Regions from separate parts of the Acinetobacter portensis genome, predicted to be linked through region 1. Evidence: predicted binding sites of a transcription regulator. Region 1 holds the regulator's gene; the other holds the start of a gene.
The links. The regulator PhoB, encoded in region 1, activates phosphate uptake and scavenging genes when phosphate is short. The targets are predictions, from matches to a motif close to TGTCATNAANCTGTCATAA.
Positions count from the first base shown of each region.

Region 1 (11,619 bases):
GCCATGCGTGCCATCATCATGCCAACCAATGGTAATGGTTCCACCTTTTGGTGTGTATTTAATGGCATTGGTAATCAGGTTACTAAAAGCACTCGCAAGTTCCATATCTGAACCAATAATTTCGCAGTGGCTGTCGATATCTAAATTCAGTGTGTGACCATAATCGACATTGTAAGCTTGTGCATCATCAAATAATTGATTCATTAAACTCGGCATTTCAATGATTTGATTTTTGGCGATACTTTTTTCATTTTCTAAGCGTGACAATAAAAGCAAATCATTGACCAAAGCATTCATACGACGTGTTTGCGATTGCATTTGATCAAATGCACGTTTCCAACGAGGGTTAATATCTTCTTGATCTGTAAACGTTTCAATGTAACCACTGAGCACGGTTAATGGTGTGCGAAGTTCATGTGAAATGTTATCTACAAAGTCTTTACGCATTTGTTCTAAGTTATGCATGCGCGTTACGTCATAGGCAACTAAAAGACGGCTTTCACCACCAAAACGCGTCATTTTGACTTGAACATAATGTTCTTCATAGACCGTAGATTTCATTTTCAAACCATCAGGTGATTCATCTATATGGTTGAAATATTCAATGAAATTTGGTTGACGTAAAATACTTAAAATATTACGACCACGATCATGTGTCTGAAAGCCTAGAAGATGTTCAGCAGCAGGATTCCACCATTCAATTTGATTGTTATCATCAATAAGAACAACGGCTTCTGCTAAGGCAACAAGCGATGATTGTGCTCGATCAATGAGTCCAACCATTTCTGCTTGAACAATTCGTTCTTGGCGTTGTGCTCTGTAAACATTAAAGAGTAAAGCACCCCAAATTCCCCCTAAATTAGGCGGAACATCATAAGGTCGGTTGGAAATCCAATCGTTGACTAAATAAAGTGAACGTAATTGTATGATGCAGAAAATGGCAAATGCACAGAGGATGCAACTCCAAAAATACCCAACGCCTAATCCAATAAATGCCGCAATCACAATCAAAAATGTGAGGAGTCTTAAGTCTTGCTTGGAAAAGGCCCATAAGCTGCTATAGCGAAACTTTTTATGTTCTCTTGCAAGCTCAGGAACGGGGTATGGTTCATACATAAATGCTAATTAACCTAATGCAACATCTGCTCGAGTAGAAAAACGGTAGCCAGTTCCACGAACAGTTTGGACATAACGATCTGCACCAAAAGGTTCTAAAACTTTGCGTAATCGACGAATATGAACGTCAATTGTACGGTCTTCAATATATACGTTTCCACCCCATACTTGGTCAAGTAATTGTGCACGTGTATATGCACGTTCAGGATGGGTCATGAAAAATGCCAATAAACGGTATTCAGTAGGTCCCATTTCTAAAATGTTAGCACCAAAGCTGACACGTTGACTGACTGGATCTAATAATAAACCATTTGCATCAATTGATTTTTCACCGCTTAAAGCATTTGAACGACGCAAAACTGCTTTTATACGAGAAACCAATTCACGTGTAGAAAAGGGTTTAGTCATGTAATCATCTGCACCAGCATCTAGACCTTGAACTTTATGGTCTTCTTCTCCGCGCGCAGTAAGCATAATGACTGGAATTTCAGATAAGTTTTCATCTTTTTTCAAGCGACGGCATAAATCGACGCCGCTTACGCCACCAGGCATCATCCAATCCAATAAGACCAAAGAAGGACGTTGATCGACAATCATTTGATGTGCTTGGCGCGCATCTTCAGCTTGTAAACAATTAAAACCTGCCATATCTAAAGCGGTATGGATCATTTCCCGAATAGGGAGCTCATCATCAACAATTAAAATGTAGTCATCTTTCACAGCGCAATACCCTATTAATATAAACGGTTGTCCGTTTTTGTATTTATGACAGGCTTATTACAAAGATTAATTATGACAGTATCATTGCAAAATGGAAATTATGACAATTCTAAAACCAAATTGTGACATTCTCTTGATGATTTTATGACAGTTTTTAGACCTCAAGTTGGTATCAGTTCAGCATTTGGCAAGATATTAAGTTTATAAAAATTAAAGTTACAAAATATTGGAAAAACTATGCTTCATCTGGATCTTGATTAAATAATGCTAAAAATGGCCAGTAACATGCAGATAAAACGTCTTCTTTGGATTGTTGGAAATTGTTCATTACCCAACGAATTGCAATTTGAGTCACATAACCATTTAAACCTGAAGCAACCAATGAAATTTCATATTCTGTTCGGTGATTATTTGGTTTTGCAATCATGAGAATATGATGAATCATACGATCGAATCGTGCCAAAGTTTCTTGAAGAGTAGCTTGGTTATTTAATTCTTGAACGAGCAGTCCATCGATATAAATAATACGTGCCATCTTCGGATTTTCATGCAAAGTATTGAGTAAAGCCATTAAGCCTGCTTCAATCATTTTTTTAGGATTTTCAGCATTTTGCTCTGTAGCTTCTAATACATTTTGGCGTAATTCTTCTACCAATTTTAAAAAAATAGTTTGAAATAGTTGCTCACTTTTTTTAAAAGATTCATAAAAATAACGTTCGGTTAATTTTGCTTCCAAACAAATATCTTTTACCGTTGCAGCGAAAAAGCCACGTGTTCCGTAAACTTGAATTCCTGCTGCTATAAGTTTTTCCAACCGAATTGCTTTGCGTTCTGAAAGAGATACGCCCTTAAATTGTCTTTCTTTCGCAGGTTTTTGTTCTGTCATAAGTTGTGCATCAATAAAAATAAGGTTTGTCATATAAAAAATACTGAGTTCATGATCATAAAAATTACGAACTTCGTTTTGCCATAATTTTAGAAAAATAGCTTAAATATTGAGCTGAAATTACATGCGATTTTGTCTTAAAAATAGTCAATATAAATAAAATAATATTAAAAGATTGCAATGTAAAGTTTTACCATTTGTTAAATATTTAGCAATTTAAAAATAAAAGTGTGAATTCATAATGCACCCTTGGTGTAACTAGATTGTTAATGATTGTTTAGTAATTGTTTTTAATAAAGTATTAAATACATATATTTTGTATGTGATTAAGGTGTTGTAACACTATCATTGAGTGATTTTATCCTTTTTTTTATTAAGTCAATGTTGTTTGTCGGATTGATTTTGAATCATTTATTAAGTTGAAATAAAGAATTGTCAAGTTTAGTATTTGCTTAATTTTTACCATTTGGAAAATATTGTGAAAGCAAAATTTAACATTCTGACTTTGTCGATCCTATCTTCTTTAGCAATTACAACTTCAATGTCAACTTCAGCAGCTGCATTTTGTCAGGCTGGTGTGACCGCGTCTTATTGGGGAGGGGGAACGCTAGAAGATCGTACATTAGGTGAACAGGATTGTATTGAGATTGGTGCTAGTGGTGGAACAAACCCTTATGCTGGAACAGCTACAAATTTAGTTTTAGACAGTGGTTCTCAATTAAGTATTTTAGGGTACTTCCAAGATTCAACAATGAATAGTGGTTCTGAGGTGACAATCGGTAAGCTTCCTCAAATTGCAACAGGTTCATATAATGAATCAATCCCTGCTATAGGTTCAAATATAACGGTTAATGAGGGTGCATTAATCCGTGTACATGCTGGCGGAACATTAGAAAATTCTCATATTAATGGGGGAACAGTTTATGTTAACTCAGATAAACACCCAGAAGATCCAAGTCAATCTTTAAATAACACTGTAAATGCTGACGGCAAATTATTCGTTTATCTTGATGCTCAATCTTATGGGACTATCATCAATAAAGGTGGTGCTGAATACCTACAATCGAGAGGTCAATCTTTCGGCTCAGTGATTAATGGTGGTCGACAAAATGTGATGTCTGCATCAACGGCTAATGACACCGTAATTAATAGTGGTGAGCAATATGTTCTTGAAGGGTCTATCGCAAACGGAACAATTATCAATAGTGGTAATCAATCTATTTGGGATAATGGTCAGGCAAATAACACTATTGTAAATGGTGGTGTTCAAGATGTTTTAGCGACTGGTACAGCAACTGGCGTTAAATTATATAATAACGGTGTTCAAAACATTCGAGCAAATGCAACTGCGAAAGATGTTGAAATTCATGATAATGCAATTTCATGGATTGCAGCAGAAGGTAAGTTATTAGGTTCAACTCAAATTTATGATCAAGGTCAGCTACAAATTGTTGCCGCAGCATCGGGTAAAGAAGCTGTTGTCGAATCGGTTACTTTAAATGATGCTTCATCGAGTGTATTTATTTTAGCGGGTAAACAAGATGATTTAGGGTCTCACATTGGTCAGCTAGATGGTAATGGTCGTATTGTATTTAAAACAGGTACAAACGAAACAACGGGTGAAGCTACATATGCTCATCTGAACATTGATGAGCTTTCAGGAAATCAACATTTCCATTTCAACACATCTATTCAAGATGGTCGTGGTGATTACTTAACAATTCAAAAAGGTAGTGGTCAGCATCAAGTTTCTGTAGCAGATTCAGGCGCGGAAATTACATCTCCTTTTGATAAAAATTTAGACTTAATTACAGATGTAAGCAAAGGTTCTGAATTTGAACTTGCCAATATTAGTGGTCTAAATATTAATGCGGTAGATGGTGGTACTTACATGTACGAACTAAAAAACCGTGAAGATGCCAATGGTCAAACTTGGTACTTAACCACAAAGCAAGATGAAAATGGCAATGAAATTACAACACCAGGTGTAGATGCTGTTTTAAGTTTAGGTAGTGCGGCTATTTTTGCATTTAACAATGAACTTAATAATTTACGCTTTCGTAAAGGTACGTTAAAAAACAATGAAGGCGCTGCAGGTGTTTGGACACGCGCAACAGGTTCAAAAACAAATGTAGCAACAGGTAATACGCATTTTGATTTAGAACAAATAGGTACAGAGGTTGGTATCGATAAGCAAATTGCTGTAAACAAAGATGGTGTTGCATTTGTGGGTGGTTTTGCAAGCTATGGTAAAGCAGATGTAAAACATGACCGCGGTGGTACCAGTAACATCGATAGCTATAGTTTTGGTGTATATGGAACGTATTTCCATGATTCAGGCTTATATTTGGATGGTACTTTGAAATATAACCGCTTCGCGAATGATTTAAGTGCGCATTCAACAAATGGTCAATCTATTACAGGTGACTACAACCAAAATGCTTGGGGTGGTGCGGTAGAAGGTGGTTTTAATACTCGCCTTAAACATAATACATGGGTAGAACCGTTTGTTCGTCTTTCATATGTTCAAACTCAAGCGAAAACACTGAACTTAAACAATGATATGAAAGCTGATATTGGCGCACAAAAATCTTTAGCATCTGAAGTTGGTATTCACTTAGGTAAAGATTTTACTGTAGCGAATAACAGTACATTATCGCCATATATTAAAGCGGCTTGGAGCCATGAATTTATGGATAACAATAATGTATGGGTGAACGATACCAATAAGTTTGAAACGAATTTTTCTGGTGATGTAGCAAAACTTGGTCTAGGTTTAAATGCTCAGATCAATAAAACCTTTAGCGCCTTTTCAGAAATGAATTATGTAAAAGGTTCTAAAGTTGAAACACCTATTCATGCAAATATTGGTGTTCGTTATAACTTTTAATGACTGAAATTTTTAGTGAATAAATGAAGAGGAAATTCCAAGTGAGTTTCCTCTTTTTTATTTAAGAGCGTTTCTATTTAAACATTAGAGTAATAGATTGAATATTAACTATGATTCAATACGTGCTATTTTAAAGTTTAATCAAGATTCAAAATGAAGTCTGTATTGCGACAGTGTTGGAAAAGGGAAAACGATGAATAATTTTCAAAATAAAGTTGCAGCAATTACAGGTGCAGGCTCAGGTATAGGTCAACAACTTGCAGTTTTACTTGCCAAAGAGGGATGTCATTTATCTTTAAGTGATGTGAATGAGCAAGGCTTAATTGAAACTGTTGAAAAACTGAAAGAAACCGATGTGCGCGTTACCATCAAAAAACTAGATGTGTCAGACCGTTTTGCTGTTCAAGAATGGGCAGAAGAAACTGTAAAAGATCATGGTTCTGTAAACATGATTTTTAATAATGCGGGCGTAGCTTTGGCATCTACTGTTGAAGGTGCTTCTTATGAAGAACTTGAATGGATTGTCAATATTAACTTTTGGGGCGTTGTTTACGGCACAAAAGCATTCTTACCACTCATTAAGCAAACAGGCGATGGTCACATCGTGAATATTTCTAGTTTGTTTGGATTAACCGCACAGCCAACACAATCTGCATATAACGCCACTAAATTTGCGGTACGTGGTTTTACAGAATCACTTCGTCAAGAATTGGATATGGAAAATTGTGGCGTGAGTGCGTTATGTGTACACCCCGGTGGTATTCGTACTAATATCGCAAATGCTGCAAGAACCAATGAAAGCTTAAAAAGCTTAGGGATAAATCCTGAAAAATCGGCAAAATCGTTTAATAAATTTTTACGTTGTCCACCTGAAGAAGCTGCTCGTCAAATTTTAGAAGCAGTGAAAAAAGATAAGCGACGTTTATTAATTGGTAATGATGCCAAAGCTTTAGATCTTTTACAGCGTTTACTCCCTGCTGGCTATCAAAAAGTCATTGCCTTTGCGAGCAAATCGGGTAAGCCTAAAAAATAGCTAAAATTGAAGTATAAAAAGCCTGCAATGCAGGCTTTTTATTTTTTAAAGATGATTAAGATGCTTCAGCCGCTTTGTTTCGTTCCGTAAGAACGTATTGATTTTCAGGTCGTTTAAGACCTAAGTTTTCACGTAAAGTTGTTCCTTCGTATTCTTTTCGGAACAAGCCTCGACGTTGTAATTCAGGCACAATAAACTCGACAAAATCGTTTAAACCTGTAGGTGTGGATGGAGGAAGCACATTGAAACCATCAGCCGCTTCATTTTCAAACCATTCTTGTAGTTGATCGACAACTTGTTCAGGTGTGCCAATAAGTGTCCAATGTCCACGCGCTGAAGCAATATATTCGTAAAGCTGACGAATGGTAAAATTATGCTCTTTGGCAATATCAATCATAAGTTGTTGACGACTTGAGAAGGTCAAATCTGCATCGCTAATTTTTGGAAATGGTGCATCTAAATCATATTTAGATAAGTCAATTCCACCTGCTAAACCTGCAAGTAAACCGCGTCCTACGTCAGGAAGAATCAAGCTATTGAGTAAGTCATATTTGGCTTTGGCTTCTTCTTCAGTTTGAGCAACAAAAATTGAAACACCTGGCATAATTTTTAAGTCATCTGCATGGCGACCATATTTTACTAAGCGACTTTTTACATCACGATAAAAGCCTTGAGCATCAGCTAAACTTTGTTGCGACGTAAAAATAACCTCAGCATGTTTTGCTGCAAGTTCACGACCATCTTCAGATTGTCCCGCTTGCACAATAACAGGATAGCCTTGTGGTGGACGAGGAACGTTTAAAGCACCTTGTACGTTAAAATATTTACCGCTATGAAGTGGTTCATGGCTTTTTGAAACCTCAAAGAATTGACCTGTTTCTTTGTCATATTTAAATGCATCATCTTCCCAAGAATCCCAAAGTTTTTGAACAACTTCAATAAATTCATCAGCACGTTCATAGCGTAAAGCAGGGTCTGGATGTTGTTGTAAACTGAAATTTCGTGCTGTTGATGCTGCACTTGTTGTCACAACATTCCATGCTGCACGACCTTTGCTAATATGATCTAAAGATGCAAATTTTCGAGCAAGTAAGTATGGATCTTCATAAGTGGTTGATGCTGTCGCAATGAAACCAATATTTTTTGTGACTGCTGAAATTGCAGCAAATAAAGTCACAGGTTCAAAACCAACGGCTTTATCTGTATAACCAAGCGTATGAGAATCTTTGCTTGCACCATGACTCCAACTTACTGAAAGTCCATCGGCAAGAAAATAGGCATCAAATAAGCCTTTTTCTGCGGTTTTAGCGAGTTCAATAGCGTAGTCGATACTTAGATGATCTTGTGGGCGCGATTCAGGATGGCGCCATCCTGCTGCATGTTGCGATGTTGTTGGAATGAATGCGCCAAGTTTTATTTGTCGTTGTGCCATGAGAACAGCCTATACATTTTTTAATTTATGTATAGCGTTATAACAACTCAAGAAATGGATGAAAAATAAGATAAAAATAATACCTTATACAAAATATGGAATTGTGATCTTTATCTATGTTTTAACGGTTATTAAATTAAAACTTTGACCGTTTTTTTCTTCCAAACAAATTGGTAATACAAACCTTGCATAATGCATAAGCAAACGAATGCGAGTGCATAGCCATACCAAATGCCTTCTAATCCCCACCAATTACTAAAGGTATAAGCAGCAGGAACTTCAATACAAACAATTGCGAGAACATTAATAATCATTGGAATAGTCACAGTTCCACTTGCTCGCATAATTGAAGCAAAAATAGCACTCGCACCAAAGAATAAAATTGACCATAAAACAATAAATAAAAGCTGTTGACCTAAGGCAACAACATTTGGATCTGTAATGAATAAAGCCATTAAATATTTAGAAAATAGGTAGGCTAAAATGACCAATGTTCCCGTGAATATGATATTCATTCCAAGGGCTGTACGTGTCACTTTCGCAAGTAAATCTGACTTACCTGCACCAATGGCTTGAGCTGCAAAAATAGAAGCAGCAATGGCAATAGAAAGTGCAGGGAATTGAATGTAATTCAATACCTGATTGACTGCACCATAGGCAGCGGTTGCATCTGCACCATGTCGATTGACTAAACCTACAATCACCAAACCTGCTACAGAGGTTGTAACCATCTGTACACCTGTTGGAATGCCTAAACGTAAAATAATTTTGCTCAGTTTCGGTTGATGACGAATGTTTTTAATCAGTTGCCAATCGGGCTTTAAAGGGTGATCTTTTTTATTTAAATAGACGGTTAAAAAGATTAATACCGTTAACATCCCCAAGCTTGTCGCAATGGCAGGGGCAATAATGCCAAGTTTTGGAAAGCCAAAATATCCTGCAATTAATACAGGTGTTGTAATCACTCCAACACCAATAGACATGGTCGATGCTAGAAGTGGCGTTCGACTATCGCCTACACCACGTAAAATTGAAGTGTAAATAATATAGATAAATAACAGTGGGCTACCTGCAAGCATCCATTGCACATAAGGCAGAGATAGATGCATGACTTCATCATCTATACCCAAAGCCATTAAGATGTGTTTTGCATATAACACGCCAAAAATAGCAATCAGCGAGCCACCAATAAGGGTCATAAATAGCGTTGAACCCACGACACAGCGTACTTTCTCTAAATTTTGCGCCCCCCAAGCTTGTCCAACTAAAACCGTTGCACCTGCGGAAAGCCCAATAACAAAAGCCATTAAACAAAATAAGATAGGAAAGAAAACCGACACAGCCGCAATGGCATGAACCCCAAGCATTTGACCCACAAAAATGGTGTTAATGGTGCCTGAAAGGTTTTGCAAAATATTAGTCGCAATTAAGGGCAAAAGGAAAACCAAAAAGGTTTTCCATAAATTTTGTTGCGTGACTAATGATTGCTGATGTTGCGACATGTATGCGTCCGTTTCACTGTATTTTTATGATTTTCAATATATTTTAGACTACATGAATGCATTAAAAAATGCCTTAGTTATTCAGTAACAAAGGCATTTAAAGTACTTATTTTTATACCTTAGATAATATTTGTGCTGCTTGAATAAGCGTTTCGTCTTTTTTGGCAAAACAGAAACGAATCATCTTTAAATCTTTGGGTGCATTTTTATAAAATACAGACACAGGAATGGCAACAATACCGTGTTCTTCAGCAAGATATTGGCACATTTCAACATCGGTTAAATCTGGACGAATATCGCTGTAATTTAAGTTTTGGAAATATGTTCCTGAAGATGGCGTAAATTTAAAACGTGAATGCTTTAAACCTGAATTGAATAAATCGCGTTTTGCTTGGTAGAAACTTGCAAGTTGTTCGATATGTTCAGGATGTTCTTGCATAAAGTTAGCAAGTGCAACTTGAACAGGTGTAACACCACAAAAATTGGCAAATTGATAAACCTGACGGAAAATGGTCATCAGTTCAGGTGCGGCAACGCAATAACCTGTTTTCCAACCTGTAACATGAAAAGTTTTACCAAATGAACCGACCACAAAACTACGATGACGCAATTCAGGAAATGAAAGTGCTGAATAGTGTTTTTGACCATCGTAAATAAGGTGTTCATACACTTCATCTGACAACACAATAATATTTTTATCTTGAATAAGCGCGATTAAATTGAGCCAATCTTGTTTACTCCAAATTGCGCCTGTTGGGTTATGTGGCGTATTCACAATCACTATTTTAGTTTTAGCAGAAATAGCATCTTTCACTTTATTCCAATCGACCGAAAAGTGGGGTGCTGTGAGTGGGATATGAATAGGCATTGCACCTACAAGCTGAATACTTGGCGCATAACTGTCATAACTTGGGTCAAAAATAATGACTTCATCACCTGCATGAACAAGCGCTTGAATAGCACTGAAAATGCCAATAGTCGCTCCGGGTGTAATTGTCATTTCAGTGATCGGATCAAGATGGACATCATCTCGTTTTAAAAATTGTTGAGCCAATTGTTCACGTAAATTGAGCAGACCATCGCCTGGTGAATATTGATTAAAACCATCTAAGGTGGCTTTGCTTAATTCTTCTAATAAAGCAGATGGTGCGGGAAAATCAGGAAATCCTTGAGATAGGTTTAAAGCATTTAAGCGTTGTGCCAAAGCCGACATCACGCTAAAAATAGTGACACCTTGAGAGGGAAGTTTGGATTGGATTTCGATCATGACCGCACTAAATATTTAAATTAATGAGAGTTCTTAACATAGCATGGGCAATGATGTTAAATGAATAAAGATCAAATTTATTAACTAAAAATCCCCCAATCTCTTTTAATAAACCAAGGGTTCTTAGATATATCCCAAGTAATAATACTACTCGGTTCAAAAGGTTCATTTGTAATTAAAATATTAGTTACCTGACCATCAACTAATGAAAGAACATGATTTTTTTTATCGCTTTCATAATCCCAAAAATGATAGCGGTCAGATTGGTCGTGATATTTTCGACTCGGGCCAATATCAAATGGAGCACATAATCGTTCAATTATTTTATTGTCTTCCTTTGAGAAGAATGAAATTTTAACCTTTTTCTTATTCGTAATTGCATCTTTCATTACAGTATCAAACTTCATTAATTATTATCCTTTATATGATTTTGTAATTCTTTTTTAATGCAAATAGATACCATATTCAAGCGATTAATATGATTTTAAAATGCATAATCAACAAAAGCTCGAATTAAACCTAAACCAAAACCAATAAAAGCACCAACGACCACGCCATTCACACGAATCATGTGTAAATCGCCACCGACTTCATTTTCAATTTTATCGATCATTTCACTAGAGTCCCATTCGTGAATTTTTTCACTAATAAAACGAATGACTTTTTCACTATATTGATCAGATAAATTAATGGCAACGGAACTCATTTTGTCATTTAAAAGTTCACGAACAGCTTGGTTTGAAATGATACTTTCACCCACTTGCTGAATAGCA
Region 1 covers NZ_JAAARQ010000002.1:1,121,640-1,133,258, reverse strand. The annotation lists gene phoR (phosphate regulon sensor histidine kinase PhoR) at 1-1,116, opposite strand, end outside; gene phoB (phosphate regulon transcriptional regulator PhoB) at 1,126-1,836, opposite strand; gene GTK57_RS05350 (TetR/AcrR family transcriptional regulator) at 2,072-2,755, opposite strand; gene GTK57_RS05345 (autotransporter outer membrane beta-barrel domain-containing protein) at 3,201-5,612, shown strand; gene GTK57_RS05340 (SDR family NAD(P)-dependent oxidoreductase) at 5,806-6,645, shown strand; gene GTK57_RS05335 (LLM class flavin-dependent oxidoreductase) at 6,701-8,077, opposite strand; gene GTK57_RS05330 (MATE family efflux transporter) at 8,209-9,579, opposite strand; gene GTK57_RS05325 (methionine aminotransferase) at 9,692-10,846, opposite strand; gene GTK57_RS05320 (hypothetical protein) at 10,927-11,253, opposite strand; gene GTK57_RS05315 (DUF445 domain-containing protein) at 11,331-11,619, opposite strand, start outside.

Region 2 (11,619 bases), 780 kb from region 1:
ATACCTGCATTTAAATTATCGTTATTATCCCAATTTGCAGATATTTCATAGTTCACACTTTTTTCAGGTTTTAAATTAGGATTTCCAACAATCACACCATTACTATTACCACCACCTGTCGCTTGCCCCCACCCTGGGACAGTCGCTCGTAATGCTGGTGTTTTATAGCCCGTAGAAACACCACCTTTTACAATCCATTCATCATTTAAAGTCCAAACACCATAAACTTTAGGACTCAAATGATCACCAAATTTTTCATCTTTATCTAAACGAAGTGATGTTGTTAAAACAAATGGATCCACAATTTGCCAATTATCTTCGGCAAATAATGCCCAACTATAACGATCTAAGCTAGATAATTTACTTCCAGCTTGTCCAAGTTTATTTCCTTTATCTTCTAATTCTTCTTTTAAATACATTCCACCAAAACTAAGGTTATGCGCACCAAGCTGGAACTGGTTGTTGGTATTAAATGTTGTGTTTACAGCTTCCATTTGTCGTGAAGGATTTTCTGTTTCTTCACGTTGAATATATGAGTTGGTTTTTACAGGACCGACTTCACCTCTGTGTGAAATACTGTATTCGGTACGATAATAGTCAGTTAAAGAATTTGTAGGATATTCACCTTTTTTATTTGGTTTATTCTCAATTGTTTTTCCAACAGTACTATTACGGTTTTGAATTGAACGCTTATATTCAAAATCTATCGCATGCTGATCATTTGGCGTTAATGTTAAAGTCGCACCACCCGCACGCATTTTTTGTTCTTTATAGCCACCAATAATATTATCTTCTTCACGTTTTGAATATGTACCATTGGCTTTCAAAGAAAGTAAATTTTTAATTAATGGACCTGAAACATAGGCATTGGTTTGATAAATATTTCCTGAATCTGAATTTTCTTGTAAAGTCGTATCAACTTTTACAGCACCTGACCATTCTGTAGCAGATTTTTTAGTGATGATATTAATCACACCACCCATCGCATCTGAACCATAAAGTCCAGACATTGGTCCACGAATAACTTCAATTCGCTCAATAGATTCAATACCTGGCAACCAACCTTGTTCAATACCAGAGTTATCACTATTTGGACGTACAGAGCGTGTATTTACTTTTTTCCCATCAATCATAATGACGGTGTAAGCACTACCCATACCACGAATACTAATATCGCTTGAACTACCACCGCCTGTCACAACAACACCTGGTACATCTTTCAATGCATCTGTAACATCACGATAGGCTTTTTTATTAATATCTTCTTGTGATAATACCGAAATTGTCGCTGCTGCTTTTTTTATATTTTGTTCAAAACCACTTGCCGAAACAACAATTGTTTCAAGTTTAGTTGACTCATTTTTCATGCGACTTTGTTCATTATTATTTTCTGCATAAACAGTGCTTCCAACACTACTTAATATAAAACTTGCTAATAATGTTTTGCTAAACTTATGTTGCATCAAACCCACCAACTGTTAAAAAATATTAAAAAGTTGGTGGATTCTATTTTTTTTGTAAATATTAACGCAAATCATTATCATTAATATTTACATACACATACATTTACTACTCATGATGTTACACAGTAAACATCACATTCACATTCTTTAGGTCATTAAAAAAGACCGCTTTAACGGTCTTTTTTAATAAATTTGAATCAGAACTGGTATTTTAAGCTTGCATAATATGCACGACCTGGTTCGTTATAAGTTTGACTAGTTGAATTACTGTCACGTAATTTTTGCTCATCAAATAAATTACTAATACCAATACGAGTATTCAAATTGTTGCTTAATTTATATCCCACATTAATTCCTGCAATACCATAGCTTTTTACTACACTAGGTTTTAGCGTACTTTCCAAACCACCCGAACCAGTTCCATTTTCAAGTCGCATCTCTGCTACGGTTCTCGAACTCTGTCGTCCATATTGCGTATAAACAAAATTAACATCTAATTTATCTGTAACGTCATATTCAAAAATTGAGTTAATTGTATATACGGGTACTAATGACAATGGATTACCTGTTGATTTATCTTTCGAGTCCATCATGTAAGTAAAGTTATTCGTCCAATGAATATTATCCCAAGATAGACCAATACTACCTTCAATTCCTTGTACAAGGGCTTCAGGTACATTTTCCCATTTTAAAATAACTGTATCTCTTGTTACCCCATTACCTTTTGATATAAAAGCACTTTGTATTTGTCCTGCAGCAATTTTATTTTTATAATCATTACGGAACCACGCTAAACTTGCTTTAACAATATCTTTTTCATATTCAACACCAATTTCTTTATTAATTGACGTTTCAGGCTTAAGTGTTTCATTACCAAATAAATAGCATTGTACTGAAGTTGGTAAATCTTTAGGGCACCCATTTCCATTGGTTGTAATCATATAGCCTTCAGCATTTTGATACATATTTGGTGCTTTATATGCCCTAGCAACACCACCTTTTAATTTCCAATGCTCCCCAAGCTTTTGAGTAATATTCAAGCTTGGACTCCAATTACTTCCTGATTTACTGTGATCATCATATCGCAGTCCTGCAACCACATTTGTCTGATCACTAATATCTATATTATCTTCAATATATGTTGAAAATATATGTGATTTCATTTCCGTACGGTCATTTGGCAATATAATGCCAGCAGATGCTAAATCAACTGTCGTGGTTGCACGTGTCGATGCAGGGTCTGTAAATTTATCATCCACCCACTCAACACCAGCGGTTAAGTTTTGTGGAACATAAAATTCAAAAGGAATATTCACTTCACCATTCAAACGTAAAGTATTTAATTCAGAGGTTTGTTTTTCACCAATATTACTAATACTCCCCTCCGTTGAACCTCCTAAATCTTCAATATATCGTTTATTTTTTGTTTTATCATATTGTGCGACTAATTTATTTTTTCCCCAAGCCCAATTTCCTTCATGTGTTAATGCATAGCTATCACGATACATTGTATTCGTTTCTGTACCGTACAACTCTTTTAAAATAGCCTTTGCATATGGATCATTATTATTTTGCGAATCACCAGAATATCTATTTCCTTGACGACCAAATGCAGTATCCAAAATAATTGATTGATCATCATTTAATTGCCATGCCAATCTTAATCCTGCATCTTGATTTTTTACCCCCTCACGACCTGCAGCTACACTATCAATAGATCTATTTAGATCAAGAGCATCAGGCTGAGTTTTATTTTGACTTCCATATAAACGGAATCCTAAAACATCTTTAATAATTGGACCACTTAATGTTGCTGTAGTACGGTATGAATCACCTTCTTTCTTATCTTCTGGTGCATTGTAGTAATGCTCAAGTGATCCATGTAATTCATTCGTTACTTTTTTAGTTATAATATTTACTACACCTCCAGCAGCTCCCGAACCATAGCGAGCTGCTGCAGGACCACGTAATACTTCAATCGATTCAATTGCATCAGCAGGTACCCAGTTAGAATCACCTCTTGTATCACGCTCACCACGCCAACCATAACGCACTGAATTTCGTGATGTAATTGGCTTACCATCTACCAAAATTAATGTGTTTTCTGGCCCCATACCACGAATATCAATTTGGCGATTATTGCCACGCTGACCTGTCGCGCTATTTCCAGTTAAGTTAACACCCGGCATACGACGAACATACTCAGAAATATCATTTACTACTGGTAGCTTTTCCAAATCTTCTTTTGTAATTATAGAAGCACCCAATGACTGTTTAATTTGTTCTTCTGCAGTTAGAACAATCGTATCTAATTTTGTAACTTCAGCTTGATTATCTTTTTTCTGCTCATCTGCTACGTTTGCAGCAATTGTCACTGAATACGTTATTGTTGATATGGCAAAAGCAAGTGCAGATTTCAAAAAAGTCTTATTCATCATGAATGAACTCATATACGTTTGAGAAGAGAGTGTGTGTTTTATGTTTCGCATTGTAACAAAAATTAAACTAAACACAATTCGTATTAATAATTATTATCATTAGCATTGTTTATATAGATAAAAAAATAGCCTCCTTTTGGAAGCTATTTATAAAATTTTAATTGTACTATTTCAAAATGAATTATTTGAAGTAAGCACCATCTGCTTGAGTATGATCCGTTTGATCAACCACACGTCCCAATTCAGGAATATGCTCTTTAAGTGTTGTTTCAACACCTTGCTTTAAAGTCACATCAATTGCAGAACAGCCTTGGCAACCACCACCAAATTTTAGTACAGCAGTTAAACCATGCTCTTCATCTTCAACAACTTCAACAAGTGCACAGTTACCGCCATGTCCTGCCAAACCGGGGTTAATTTCAGATTGCAAAATATAAGTAATACGCTCTTCCATAGAGGCATCAGGACCTACACGTGGTACTTTTGAGTTTGGCGCACGGAATGTTAACTGACCACCAAAACGATCTTTATTGTAATCAATAACCGCATCTACCAAATATGGAATAGATGGTGCATCTACATATGCAGGAAAATCTGGATAATCTTGTTTATAATCTGTAGGAAGTACTTCTTCAGGAGCACTATACGCCATACAACATTCAGCACGTGGTGTACCTGGATTTTCTACAAAAACACGCACACCAATACCTGGCGTATTTTGTTTTGACAATAAATCCGCTAAATACTCTTGAGCAGTTGGAGTAATTAATAAGTTTGGAATTTCTTCTGCAACTGCAGTGCTGGTGTTATCAGTCGACATATCAATATTTCCTCAAGCTGAAGTGGCTATTCTAACTGAAGATGTGGGGTAATTTTTAAAATTCAACTAAATTTGTCGGATTAATTATAAAAGTTCTGATTATTGATCATTTTAGTGGCATTATGATGCTTTAAAGAATTTTGAAAGATCTTCATTTAACTATGCTCGACTTACCTTTTAATCATACCGTTACGATTATTATTATTACCGTAATCATTTCTTTTCTGGCTTTTTCAAATCAGAATATTATGAACCGCCTTATTTTTTGGCCACCTGCAATGCAAAAAGGTCAATATGATCGTTTCATTACGCACGGCTTTGTTCATGCAGATGGCATGCACCTATTATTCAATATGTTTACCCTGTTTTTCTTTGGAAGCATTATTGAAACATTCTACCGTCAATACTTTTCAGGATTAGGATTCGTTCTTTTCTATTTAGGTGGTTTAATTGCAGCCATTATTCCAAGTTATTTACAGCATAAAAATGACCATAGATGGGCAAGCTTAGGCGCTTCTGGTGCTGTTTCAGCCGTGTTATTTGCTTATATTTTATTTGAGCCATGGAAACTCATTTTTGTATTTTTTATTCCTGTACCTTCTATCATTTTTGCTGTTTTATACATTGCTTATAGTATTTGGTCAGGCAAAAAGGGGAACAGTAATATTAATCACAGCGCACATTTATGGGGTGCAGCTTACGGTGTCATTATAACGATTATTATTGAACCTCGTCTAATTCCACATTTCATCAATAAGCTTTCTAATTTGCCATTTTAATCTGTTTTAATAAAGAGATCTTACTTGGTCTCTTTATTTTATTAAGCACTATTTCTCATGTTTTGATTACATAGTTCTTCACCATGCTCGAAATGCCAATTTTGCTGATATGCAGATACAAATTTTTCAATAAATGTAGGTGCCCGATCAATGGCTGATTTTTCTTTAAAATAACCACCTTCAATCGCCCAATCATAACAACTTTGATCTAATGGATATTCCGTTAAAATACCACTTAAGTAGTTGTTTTTAATCCAAGTTGACGCTAATTCATAAGATGTAAATACAGCAGATGGTAATCCCATAGATTTAGATGTAAATAGATAAACCGATGTCATTTTCAGTATATTCTCAAGTTAAAATAGATCATTTAACAAACATTATACCAACTAATATGTGACTCAATTCACATTTTACATAAAAATATATTTTTACATCGAAAAACAACATACTGTAATTTTCACCCTACAATTACCATGAAATTTACCACTCCACCTCATCAATTTAATCCTAAAAACTTATTTATATTACATTTAATTTAACAAAACACAGATTGTTTCGATTTTGGAACTTAATGCCAACGGTTTAGCAAAGCTCCAAGGATATTGTATACAACTGTATATTTTCATCATCAATATCGAGATATTTTGCAATGTCCTCTACCCTAGATGGTCTCCAATTTCCTATTAAAAATCCGAACACAAAACCTAGTACATCAAAAGTTGGGCGAGAAATTATTGCTGAAGCGCTTTCAACAGTGGACTCAGATTTATCTGCTCTAGCATTTAAAGAAAAAAATTGGCGAAAAACCTATCCTAAGTATTTCAAAGCATTGGTAGAGTCTGGTATTCAAAATGTTGATCACCCGATTGAAATTGCTGAACTTGGTTTAAATAAAGCACATCAATCTTTCGATTTTTATAAAGATGGTAAAAAGCATTCTTTTGCAAATGTTATGGATTTAGCAAGTCAGACACTTCATACATTTACATTTAAAGGTGAAAGCAGTGTAGAACCTGAATGGTATGTACCTTATAAAGGAAAAAAACTTCAGGGAGATGCTTTACTCGAGCAAATTGAAATTTGGGAAAATAATGGCATTGTAGAACCAAGTCATGCGAATGCCTTACGTGAAGCTGTTGCACATCCTGAATGGTTTGATCTTTCAGATAGAACCATGGTGTTATTTGGTGCTGCATCTGAAGCAGGTCCTTTAACATGGCTATCAAAATGGAAAGCCAATATTCTTGCTGTCGATTTACCCAATGAACGTGTTTGGGATAGAATTTTAAATACAGTAAAATCGGGCAATGCGACACTTTATGCACCCTCTCAAGAAAATTTAGATGCAAATGCAGACGTTGAAATTCTAAAATCTAAGCTTGGTGCAAATTTATTAACGCAAACACCTGAAATTGCACAATGGCTGATTGAAAATCCACACGATTTAGATTTGGCTGCTATTGCCTATTTAGATGGTGAAAAGCATGTTCGTGTTGCGATGGCAATGGATGCCATTATGCAATTTGTCAGCACACATAAAGCAAATACAAGTTTAATGTTTATGTGTACCCCAACCGATGTGTATGCCATTCCTAAAACAATTGTCGAAGCTTCTTCAGCTAAATTTAATGATCGCTCACATCTTGAGAAAACATTGTCTAAAGCGGTGTCATCTTTAAGCTTAAAACACTTATTTAAAGAAAATTCATCTGCACTGTATCAATCTGATAATGGAAAGGAATATGGTATTGCCGATTGTTTAGTCATTGAACAAGGTCCAAATTATGCTTTAGCAAAACGCATTCAACAATGGCGCGCAACTTTAGCAAGACATAAGGGGCAACACGTCAGTATTAATATTGCACCATCAACAACAACGCATTCTGTGACTAAAAATCCATTACTAAAAGCGGCATTTAACGGTGCAAGTTTATTTGATGTTGAAGCCTTTGAGCCTGCAACTACCAATGCAATTATGGCTGGCTTATGGATTCATGACTTACGTCATCCACAATCAGTGGCAAATCCTGAAGTAAAACTAGATCACCCTTTAGAACTAATGATGGAAGGTGCAAATCACGGCGGGTTATGGCGTGTGGCTTATTTGGCACGTACAGCACTTCCTTTTGCAGCTTTATATGGCTTTGCCAATGATAAATTGCCTATTGGGAAATTATTTAATCGACTTAAAAAGTAACAATAAGATATAAAAAACGCTGCAATTCGCAGCGTTTTTTTTATTTTCAAAGTGAATTAAAACACTTTAAGGAATAACCAGTACAGAACACCTGATAAACAGATTGTTGCAGGTAGTGTGAACACCCAAGCCGATAAAATTGATTTTACCATTTTGAAGTTTAGACCAGACTTATTAGCAACCATCGTACCTGCCACAGCAGAATTTAGAACATGGGTTGTCGACACAGGCATACCAAAACCATCTGCGGCTGCAATAGTCGTCATTGCGACAAGTTCTGCTGACATACCTTGACCATAAGTCATATGCTCTTTACCAATACGCTCACCTACAGTTACAACAATACGTTTCCAACCAACCATTGTTCCTAGACCAAGTGCCAATGCTACGGCAACTTTTACCCAGTTTGGAATGTACTGTAAGAATGAATCTAAATTGCTACGATATTCTTTAACAACTTTCTTTTGTGCATCAGAAATTGCAGGTAATTGCTCTGCTTTTTCTAAACGTTTGAATGCTATTGTACTTAAATACATGTCATTGCGTAAGTTAGAAACTTCAGCTTCAGGAATATCTTTTAAATCACCATAATGCCCTACACGCTCACCCAAATGATCTGTAAGACTTGCTAAAGCAGGTACAACTTCTGCATTTGCTTCTTTGGTTTGAATATATTTTGTGAGTACTTCTCGTGCTTGTACATCAGAAATATCTAAATGATTAGGATATATAGCAGCTGCTGTTTGAGCTGAAAGTTGCTCAAAAGACTGAAGATGTTGTTGATCTAAATTTTTATTTAATGAATAAGCCAATGGCACACAACCAATCAAAATCAGCATGATTAAACCCATACCTTTTTGACCGTCATTTGAACCATGTGCAAAGCTTACACCTGTACATGTAAAAATAAGGATTGCACGAATAATGGGCGGTGGTGGCTTATTACCTTCAGGCGGCTGGAATAATTCCATCTGCTTTTTAAAAACTTTTTTCACTAACAAAAATAGTAATGCTGCGAAAGCAAAACCAATTAGTGGAGAAAATAATAATGCTTTACCGACTTTAGTCACTTGCTCCATATCTACACCTGAAGCACCACTACTTGAATGTAGAAGATAGTTCATAATGCCCACACCTAAAATTGAACCAATTAAAGTGTGTGAACTCGATGCAGGAATACCCAAGAACCAAGTGCCTAAATTCCACAAAATTGCAGAAATTAGCATGGCAAAAACCATTGCAAAACCTGCACCTGAACCTACATTCATAATAAGTTCAACAGGTAGCAATGCAATAATGCCGTAAGCAACAGCACCACTTGCAACCATCACACCAAGGAAGTTACAAAAACCTGCCCACATTACCGCAACAGGTGCAGATAATGCGTTGGTATAAATCACAGTTGCTACAGCATTGGCTGTATCATGAAAACCGTTTACAAACTCAAATCCAAGCGCAATGAATAGTGCTGTAGATAAAAGAATAATTGAATATAAGCTCAAAGCTGGAACGTGAGCTAAATCTGCGGACAATTGAATACCAATATATACAAGCGTCGCAATAATGACGGTTAAAAAGACCGGTACAAAATATTTAGGCGTTGGCACATGAACATTGGTCGATTTTGTTTGAACCGATTGTTGTGCTGAATCAACAGGAGTTTGATTAGAATTCATGCAAGCAAATAAAGAGGATGATCAATCCGCTTATTGTTCAATTTAATTATGACAATTATATGACAAAACACTGTCATATAAAGTCAGTTTTGATGCTTTATTGTATGATTTTACCGAGAAAACCAGTTAAAAAAACATCATTAACTAAGTATTATCAAAGCCTTATATAAAACAACTATCACATCCCCATCCTTATTCTCATGTTTCACTCATTTGTAACAATACGCATAATTGATTAAAAAACCATCATGTCTTTTTGTATCTTTCTAATATGCACTACATTTATGACAAGTGAATGAAACTTTTATGACAATAAAAAGAGGCTTATAGCCTCTTTTTTACTTTTTACAGAAGATTATTTATTTTTTACTTTTCTTTATTCCAATAATATCCAAGCTTACGCGACGGTCGGGTTGTAGGCATGCTCTTAACACTTGTTGTCCCATAATATTTATACAATTTGTCGTTAGAGGCACAATATAATTTTTTTTCATTTTATAACCTTTTCATCTATATTTTTAAACTTCAATTTGGTTATGTTTGACTTGCTTATTTCCAAGTAAATTTCAGACCTAAAGTACCTTTATAAGTTTCTCGCTTTTCTGATGTAAATGAATGTTCATAACGTCCATCAGCATAGAAATAGCCATGTTGGCTTATAGGTAATTGTGCGCCTACTCCAACCGATCCCCATGTATTATTGTATTTTTCATTAATCGTATCTGGACCAATATTAATGTCTCTTTGCTGTAAAAAATCATGAAGTACATTTGCCGTAAAATAAACCGTATTCGCTCTCAAATCTTTGGCTTCACTATTTCGCGCTAAACGAACACCTAAACGACCACGTAAACCATGTTGATCATTCTGATCAACTGTACGAACATTATCATTAAATGAATCTAAACCTAAGTATTGATATATTAATTGTGCTTGAGGTTCTACCATCCATCCAGATTCGTTATCTTTATGCTCTGTTAATACATATGGACGTCCAGCTTCTAATGAAATTACAGCACCTAAACCATTTTGTTTAACTTGTTCTAAACCTTCAGAATTATAAGTATTGCGTAAATGAGATACTTGACCTACTAAATCTACATATGAGCCATTTCTATTATAATATGTGTTGTATAGCCCTAAACTAAATGCATCCGTTTTTCCATTACCTGTATTTTTATGATCAACAAGTTGTCCATCAATAGCTCTATAACGGTCTTCAAATTCCATATCGCTACGACCATATGAAATATATGCACCTGTATGATTACGAGACTGCTTTTCCATATTTTCGTGAATAATAAAATCATGACCTAGTTGCATTAAGTACTGTTCACCATTTATGTTAAAGCGATTTTTTCCTTCCAAATCTAGATGACTACCAACTACACGCCCCCAACTTTGACCTTGGTTATCTTTAACACATGTTCCACAGTCATCCCATGCGAGTGTCTGATTTTCCCCACGACGTTCATGTAATGTTCCTAATGTTGTATAACCTAACTCCATATTCGCAATAGGCATTTGAGTATAGCTTGGTGTTTCAGGATTTATAATTTCAATATTTCTTTGTGTTGCTTTCGCTGTCCAGTAGTATTCATCTTGATTTGTAACTGAATTACTTCTCATAGCAAGCTGTACCTGAGATATACCTGTTGTTCTTGCATTACCTTGGAATGCTTGAGTACCTGCTGTTTCAACATTAATCACAGGAACTGTATTAATAATACTTTGGATTTGTGTCACATTCCCATCTATTAAATTTAATGTTCCATTAGCGCTCACAGGAACGACTGTCGTCATTCCTGTCGCACGCCCAGTAATAGTCAAAACATCAGAAGATGAGTTTGTACCGACATCATCACCAGGACCATTCCACAAAGTATTCATTTTAACTGTTGCAGAGCCACTCGCTATATAATTACCATCAATTGTAAGTTTGTCTCCAACCTTGCCATTATCAAGATTAATCACACCACTTTTAGAATTAACACTTTGGCCTTGTAATGTAAAATTTGAAGCACTCCAATTTGCTTGCTCTACATCAAATGCATTTAAAGTAGATTCATCTAATACTAAATTTGAAAAAGTGGATAATGTTATAGCGTTATTCTTAGCTAACTGCCATTTAGAATTATCTTTCAATTCAATATTTAAATCGCCGACTGTTGATTTTGAAACTAACCCTTGTAAATATACATTTTTTTCAAATTTAGCATCGACAGTTGAGTCACCTTGTACTT
Region 2 covers NZ_JAAARQ010000002.1:338,522-350,140, forward strand. The annotation lists gene GTK57_RS01515 (ligand-gated channel protein) at 1-1,463, opposite strand, end outside; gene GTK57_RS01520 (FepA family TonB-dependent siderophore receptor) at 1,661-3,898, opposite strand; gene nfuA (Fe-S biogenesis protein NfuA) at 4,083-4,721, opposite strand; gene GTK57_RS01530 (rhomboid family intramembrane serine protease) at 4,883-5,500, shown strand; gene GTK57_RS01535 (DUF7710 domain-containing protein) at 5,542-5,838, opposite strand; gene GTK57_RS01540 (hypothetical protein) at 6,153-7,700, shown strand; gene GTK57_RS01545 (inorganic phosphate transporter) at 7,757-9,376, opposite strand; gene GTK57_RS01550 (autotransporter outer membrane beta-barrel domain-containing protein) at 9,926-11,619, opposite strand, start outside.
Region 2: GTK57_RS01545 (inorganic phosphate transporter) is a predicted target of PhoB. The motif match lies at 9,423-9,441, and genes of this name have one in related genera.